2 regions of the Ruminococcus sp. NATIVEDY161 genome follow, and region 1 is predicted to be linked to the other one. Evidence: riboswitches for the same ligand, from Rfam matches in the RefSeq annotation. Region 1 holds a riboswitch; the other holds the start of a gene.

What was found. Region 1 has a riboswitch for thiamine pyrophosphate ahead of thiS (sulfur carrier protein ThiS). Riboswitches for the same ligand answer to the same signal wherever they lie in the genome.
Region 2: linked by a shared signal. The riboswitch ahead of AB1I50_RS01685 (thiamine-binding protein) and the one ahead of thiS (sulfur carrier protein ThiS) in region 1 are both predicted to bind thiamine pyrophosphate.

The regions. Positions count from the first base shown of each region.
Region 1 covers NZ_CP162392.1:2,169,059-2,172,469, forward strand. Annotated here, with positions in the region: gene AB1I50_RS10315 (hypothetical protein) at 1-718, shown strand, start outside; gene AB1I50_RS10320 (hypothetical protein) at 936-1,286, opposite strand; TPP riboswitch at 1,404-1,509, shown strand; gene thiS (sulfur carrier protein ThiS) at 1,565-1,759, shown strand; gene thiF (thiamine biosynthesis protein ThiF) at 1,759-2,394, shown strand; gene AB1I50_RS10335 (thiazole synthase) at 2,410-3,180, shown strand; gene thiH (2-iminoacetate synthase ThiH) at 3,190-3,411, shown strand, end outside.
Region 2 covers NZ_CP162392.1:355,675-359,085, forward strand. Annotated here, with positions in the region: gene AB1I50_RS01675 (hypothetical protein) at 1-586, opposite strand, end outside; gene AB1I50_RS01680 (hypothetical protein) at 707-1,297, shown strand; TPP riboswitch at 1,314-1,408, shown strand; gene AB1I50_RS01685 (thiamine-binding protein) at 1,465-1,761, shown strand; gene AB1I50_RS01690 (ABC transporter permease) at 1,730-2,500, shown strand; gene AB1I50_RS01695 (ABC transporter substrate-binding protein) at 2,526-3,411, shown strand, end outside.

The DNA.
Region 1 (3,411 bases):
AAACGGCAAAACAATGTATGTCGCGCTTTTCGGTGAGTATATTGCATCTGACCGGAATGCTGATTCGGCTCCCGATACCCTGCGTTATTCCTTTTCAGAAGGTGACGGCTCCTCATTTACCGTAAACGGCAGAGCAGCGAAATTGAAAACAAAAGATATTATTCTGACAAAAAGCGGTAAACTGTTCAAAGGCGTTATTGAAATAGAGATAGACGAGCCTTCAAGCGCCGCACGACTGGAAATGACCATTCCGTCCTTTGAAATATACAGTGATAACACACTTGTAAAAAAGATTATCGAACCGTTCAAAATAGACGGAGGTATAATTAGAGCCTATACCGATAACGAGGAAGCGCTTCTTAACGGTGATAACATTCTGTTTATCAAGAGCATTGTACAGTACCCACATGGAGCGGTAGGTGATTATATCTGCGGTATTGAAATGCAGTATTATGTGCCAAACGACATGATGAATGCCGGCAAAGATATCCAAGCAAAAATATTTAATGAGGACGGCAATGAAATTGCCATGACAAACTCGCTTCAAAACGGTGACCGCAGCGGTAACGGAATGATGATGCTCAGAAGCTACGGTTTTCCCAACAGCCGCAATATAAAGGTCGTTCTTTATGACGCGAACACGGAAGAAAACAAACCGATACAGGAGTATGATGTATCGCTGAACGATCTTGAATGGTCTCTCAATTTTGAGGATTAACGATGCGCTAATTTCTTGAATATGATATATCTCTTCCAAACAGGCAGTAGGCAGCATCGCTTGCTGCCTGTTTGCAGTGACACCGCCCGACACTACGTCAGGCGGTGCTTTTTGCGCCCACAAACCGCGACAAATCGGCTGTGTGGGCTTTGCTGGACGAGGTTGGGTACCGACCTCCACAAATTTTTTCGCGCAACACGGGGCGAAACAGGGCTCGTCAGCTTTTTCTCTCTGTTAAGGAAAATAACACATAATCATTGTAATCAGTCAGTTGCACGCTGAATGAATAACCGTCCTTGCTATCAACAAAAAGCGTATTATCATTTACTTGTTCTACGGTGTAAATGCCTTTGCTCTCATAATAACCATGAACGTCAACAAGACTGAATTGTTTGCTGAAATAAACCTGACCCTTAAACGGTGTTGCTATTGCCGGATAATCGCAATTTTCAAACCATATCAGCATATGAAACGGTATATAGATGTTTTCTCCAAAATCATCTGCCAGTCCGACCTCTGCAAAAAGAGAATAGCGAAATTCGTTATCTGATACACCGTTATATTTCAAATAGAACTCACCGCTGTCGGTGATTAATTGCAGATAGTCACCAATTTGAGTGGCGAATTGTATGTATAATAAAATTATTAACAGGTACTTGACAATCAAATGATTGTAAGTATATAATAAACAAAGAACGGGAGCTTGTATTACAGGCTGAGAGGAAGGTGTGACCTTCGACCGATACCTGATTTGGATAATGCCAACGTAGGGAAGCTGATTATAACTTTATGCGCGGTGCTGCCAAATCGGCAGCCCGTTTTTATTTTTTGCAGGGAGGAAAGACAATGGTAATAATTAACGGTGAAAAGGTTAACGCCGACGGAATCACTGTAGAGCAATACATTAAAAGCTCTGACTACAACACTGCCTTTATCGCGGTCGAGCTTAATGAAGACATTGTTCCTAAGGCGAACTACGCCTCGACCGTTCTCAAAGACGGCGATGTCCTTGAAGTCGTAAACTTTGTGGGAGGCGGCTGATGATACCTAACAAAAATGAAATGATTGCCGCCTATGAAGCACGCCACGGAAAAGAGCTTCAAAAAAAGCTATCCGCTGCCACTGTTGCGGTTTGCGGCTTGGGAGGTCTCGGTTCTAATATTTCGATCGCTCTTTCAAGAGCCGGAATAGGAAAACTCATTTTGATTGACTTTGACAAGGTCGATATTTCAAATCTCCACCGCCAGCAATATAAGGCAAATCAGATAGGTTTGCCCAAAACCGAAGCTTTAAGCAGTAATCTAAGTGAAATAGCCCCTTACACCGTGGTTGAAACACATTGTGTAAAGATCGCGGAGGAAAACGCCGTTGATTTGCTCTCGGGCGCGGACATAATTTGCGAAGCCTTCGATAATCCCCAAGCCAAGGCGATGCTTGCTAATACGGTTTTGGAAAAGCTGCCCGGCAAATTTTATGTAGGCGCCTCGGGCATGGCGGGAATAGGCAGCACAAACGAAATAAAAACCAGGCGACTGTCAAAATATTTTTATCTTTGCGGAGACGGAGTCAGCGAAGTCGGCAAAAGCGAGGGCTTGTTCGCCGCGCGTGTAATGGCGTGTGCCGCTCATCAGGCTCACACGGTTATCCGTATTTTGGCAGGACAATATGATGTATAGGAAAGAAGGATAATAATGGACAATGATAAGCTTGTGATCGGCGGGCATGAATTTGATTCGCGGTTCATTTTGGGTTCCGGAAAGTATTCGCTCAGCCTTATTGAAGCTGCGATCAAATACGCAGGCGCTCAGATTATCACTCTCGCGGTAAGACGCGCCAACACCAAGGATGAGGAAAATATACTTGATTTCATCCCCGAAAACGTTACTCTGCTTCCAAACACAAGCGGAGCGAGAAACGCCAAGGAGGCAGTAAGAATCGCAAGGCTCGCGCGTGAGCTCGGATGCGGAAACTTTGTAAAGGTTGAGATCATGCGCGACTCAAAGTACCTTTTGCCCGACAACACCGAAACAATCAAGGCAACCGAAATTCTCGCAAACGAGGGCTTTGTAGTAATGCCGTATATGTATCCCGACTTAAATGTCGCACGCGATTTGGTAAATGCCGGAGCTGCAACAATAATGCCGCTCGCTTCTCCGATCGGCTCAAACAAAGGACTTGCCACAAAGGAATTTATTCAGATCCTTATTGATGAAATCGACCTTCCAATCATAGTTGACGCGGGAATCGGCAAACCATCCCAAGCCTGCGAAGCTATGGAAATGGGCGCAGCGGCTATTATGGCAAATACCGCTCTTGCAACCGCAGGCGACCTTCCGCTGATGGCGGACGCCTTTAAGCACGCTATAGAAGCAGGAAGAAAAGCATATCTTTCGGGACTGGGAAGAGTACTTACCAGAGGAGCTTCGGCGTCAGACCCGTTAACCGGATTTTTACGCAACTAAGGTGAAGCAATGGAAAATCAATTTTTAATAGATTCCGACAAGCTGTCGCCTGCCGCACTCGAAAAAAAACACAGGCTCGAAAACGACCGTTCATACCGTACAAACCATATGGAATATATGGAAGGTATGGAGATAATAAACTCTGACGTCTGCGAAAACGTTATGACGCAGGTTAAAAGCTTTGATTACGGCAAATATTCCGCTAAGGATGTAAAGGCGGCTTTGGAGCAC
Region 2 (3,411 bases), 660 kb from region 1:
TCGACACTACCATCGAATGTGAGAAGTAGTACAGAGTGATAAAGATGTAGCAGAACAGTCCTGTGAGGTCTGTTGCGGAAATTGAAACCTTTGTGGCGTTGAGAAACTCAAACACGAGCTCGGTACATCCCCAAAGAGCCGGAAATACATATAGAATAGAAACGCCCGAAACAGTGGATTTTCCTGTGAAATGTACCTTTGACATAATCAGGAACGCAAGTCCTGCAGGTACTGAAAAAATCGCGCTGATAACGCCCATCATAAAGTACTCGGATTCGGTGGTGATTTCAACGAGCGACATACAGGACGAAGCGATTACCGCCAAGCCTGACAAAATCGCAAAAACACCTGCGGCAAAGTTTTTCTTCACCGGGTATACGGGAGCGGTTTTTCTGTCGAAAATGTTGATAATAATACATACTATAAACAGCGCCAGCGCGATACCGATTGTGGTATAAGACAGCGCCATTCTGTCCATTCCGAGAAAATTTCCGCTCTCATCCACACCGATTACGCTCATTACTCTTAAAATGAGCATTGCGATTACGGCAGGAATAAATGGTATAATTGAAAATTTAACCTTCATATATAATCTCCGTTCTTAAAGCTTACACAGGTTATTTTATCATATTTACGTACATATACTATTTTAAGACAAACTACTTGTAATGTCAAGAATAAGTTTATAGGAGAATTAATTTTTTAAGTGAAAAGCAGAATTGCGGCAATTATTTGCCTGCTTATACTGATGGCGCTTATTCCTGCGGCGGTTGTCGGAATGAGCGGAAACAATGTAAAAATGACGTCCTCTACTCCCGATACGGCAGTGAAAAGCGATGATAAAAGCCAAACAGTGATAAACACAGCCGTTAGCTTGTGCGGAAAAGATTTTTGCGACGAAGCTCTTAAAGCGGCTTTGATAATCGCGGAGAGTAATTACTTGTCGGGAACGAAAATGAAAACAAACGATAATAGTTCTGATAAAGAATTATATAATCGGGTTGAACGGATTTATAATTCTAATAACGAAATATATTTTACATACAACGAAAAGGCAGTCTATATTCCCTGCTCCCCTTGCTCAAACGGAAAAACGGTAAAAAGCGATAAATACGAATATCTGTCTTCGGTCGCTTCGCCTTGGGATATTGATTGCACTTCATATTCTATTGATAATAAGTGCGAAGGCGTGAGTATATACGGAGTGAATTACCTTTGCGAAAAAGGGTATTCCGCCGAAAATTCACTCGAATATTATCTTCCCAAGTTAAAAATTGTTGACAAACGGATAAATTAGTTGTAATCTTAATACAGAAATAACACAGGGGTGCTTGCAATTGCAGGCTGAGATTATACCCTATTACCTGATTCGGATAATGCCGACGTAGGAAGCTTGTTTATCATGTTTATTTAGCACTACGCCCAGGCGTGGTGCTTTTATTATTTACGAAAGGAAGTAATTTTATGAACGCAAGCGTAGCTATTCAGACCTTGCCCGAGGCAAAAAATGATGATGAGCTTATCAGAATTGTAGACGAGGTTATCGCCTACATCAAGAGCACAGGACTTAAGTGCTATGTTGGCCCGTTTGAGACCGCCATTGAGGGCGATTACGACGAGCTTATGGATATCGTCAAGGAGTGCCAGCATATTGCCATCAGAGCAGGCGCACCGTCCGTTTTGGCGTATATTAAGGTTGACTACAGACCTGAGGGAGATGTGCTGACCATTGAGAAAAAAGTTACAAAGCACCACGTATAAGTACCTTTTCCCCGTAGCCGCGATTTTTATTCTGCTTATAATTTGGCAGGTTGTAAGTATGACCGGACTTGTTCCGAACTTTATGCTGCCTTCGCCTGTTGACGTTGTAAAGGCGTTTATAAGCGATTTTCCGCTGCTGTTACAACACTCGCTTTCGACAATGTTTGAGACGGTTGTCGGACTTTTAATCGGAATAATCACCGGCTTTTTTACGGCTTTGCTTATGGACAGGTTTGAGCTTGTCAGGCGTTCGCTGTATCCGCTGATTGTGCTGACTCAGACAGTTCCGACGGTTGCAATTGCGCCGCTTTTGGTACTGTGGTTCGGCTATGAGGCGCTGCCTAAAATCATTTTGGTTGTAATCGTAGTGTTCTTCCCCATCGCGGTCAGTCTGCTCGACGGCTTTATGTCGGCGGACAAGGACACAATTAACCTTATGCGGTCGATGGGAGCGAACAAGCTTCAGATTTACCGTTACGTTAAATTTCCCGGAGCGCTTGGCAGCTTTTTTTCGAGCCTGAAAATTTCGGTATCGTACGCGGTTGTATCCGCGGTAATTTCCGAATGGCTCGGCGGTTTTAACGGTCTCGGTGTGTATATGACGAGGGTTAAAAAGGCTTATTCATATGACAAAATGTTCGCGGTTATCTTTTTGATTTCCATTCTCAGTCTTATATTGATGAGGCTTGTCAGTGTTATTCAGAAAAAGAGTATGCCGTGGGATAAAAGTAAAAAATAAAGAAGTAAAAAGGAGTAATCATTTTATGAAAAAGAGAATTCTGTCGTTTGTTCTGGCGCTTGCTATGATTTGCCTTGTTGCAGCAGGCTGCAACGGCGGAGAGAAAAAGAGCGAAGCTCAGAGCAGTGAAGCTAAGGAAAAGACAAAAATCACCTTTGTGCTCGACTGGACGCCGAACACCAATCACACTGGACTTTATGTAGCTCAGACAAACGGTTATTTTGAGAATGAAGGTCTTGAGGTTGAGATCGTTCAGCCTCCCGAGGACGGTGCTGAGGCACTTGTAGGCTCAGGCAAGGCACAGTTCTGCGTAAGCTTTCAGGACAGTATGATCCCCGCGATTGTCGGAGACAGCGCTATGCCGCTGCAAGCCGTTGCTGCTTTGATTCAGCACAACACCTCTGGTATCATCTCGCGCAAGGGCGAGGGTATGGACAAGCCCAAGGGACTTGAAGGCAAAAAATACGCTACATGGGATTTGCCGATTGAAAAGGCTACGCTTAAGCAGGTTATGAAGAACGACGGCGGAGATTTTGACAAGGTTCAGCTTATCCCCAGCACAGTTACCGACGAGGTTTCGGCGCTTAAGACAAAGAGCGTTGACGCTATTTGGGTTTTCTACGGCTGGGCAGGCGTTGCCGCTGAGGTTGCAAACCTACAGACCGACTACTTTGCTTTTAAGGACATTGACCCTGTATTTGACTACTACACCCCCGTTGTACTCGGTAATACAGACTGGATGAAGGCTAACCCCGACGCGACAAAGAAATTCCTCTCGGCGCTCAAGAGAGGTTATCAGTACTCTATTGACAACCCCGACGCCGCGGCGGATATTCTTCTTAAGGCAGCTCCCGAGCTCGACGAAAAGCTTGTAAAGAAGAGCCAGAGCTACCTTAGCCACGAGTATATCT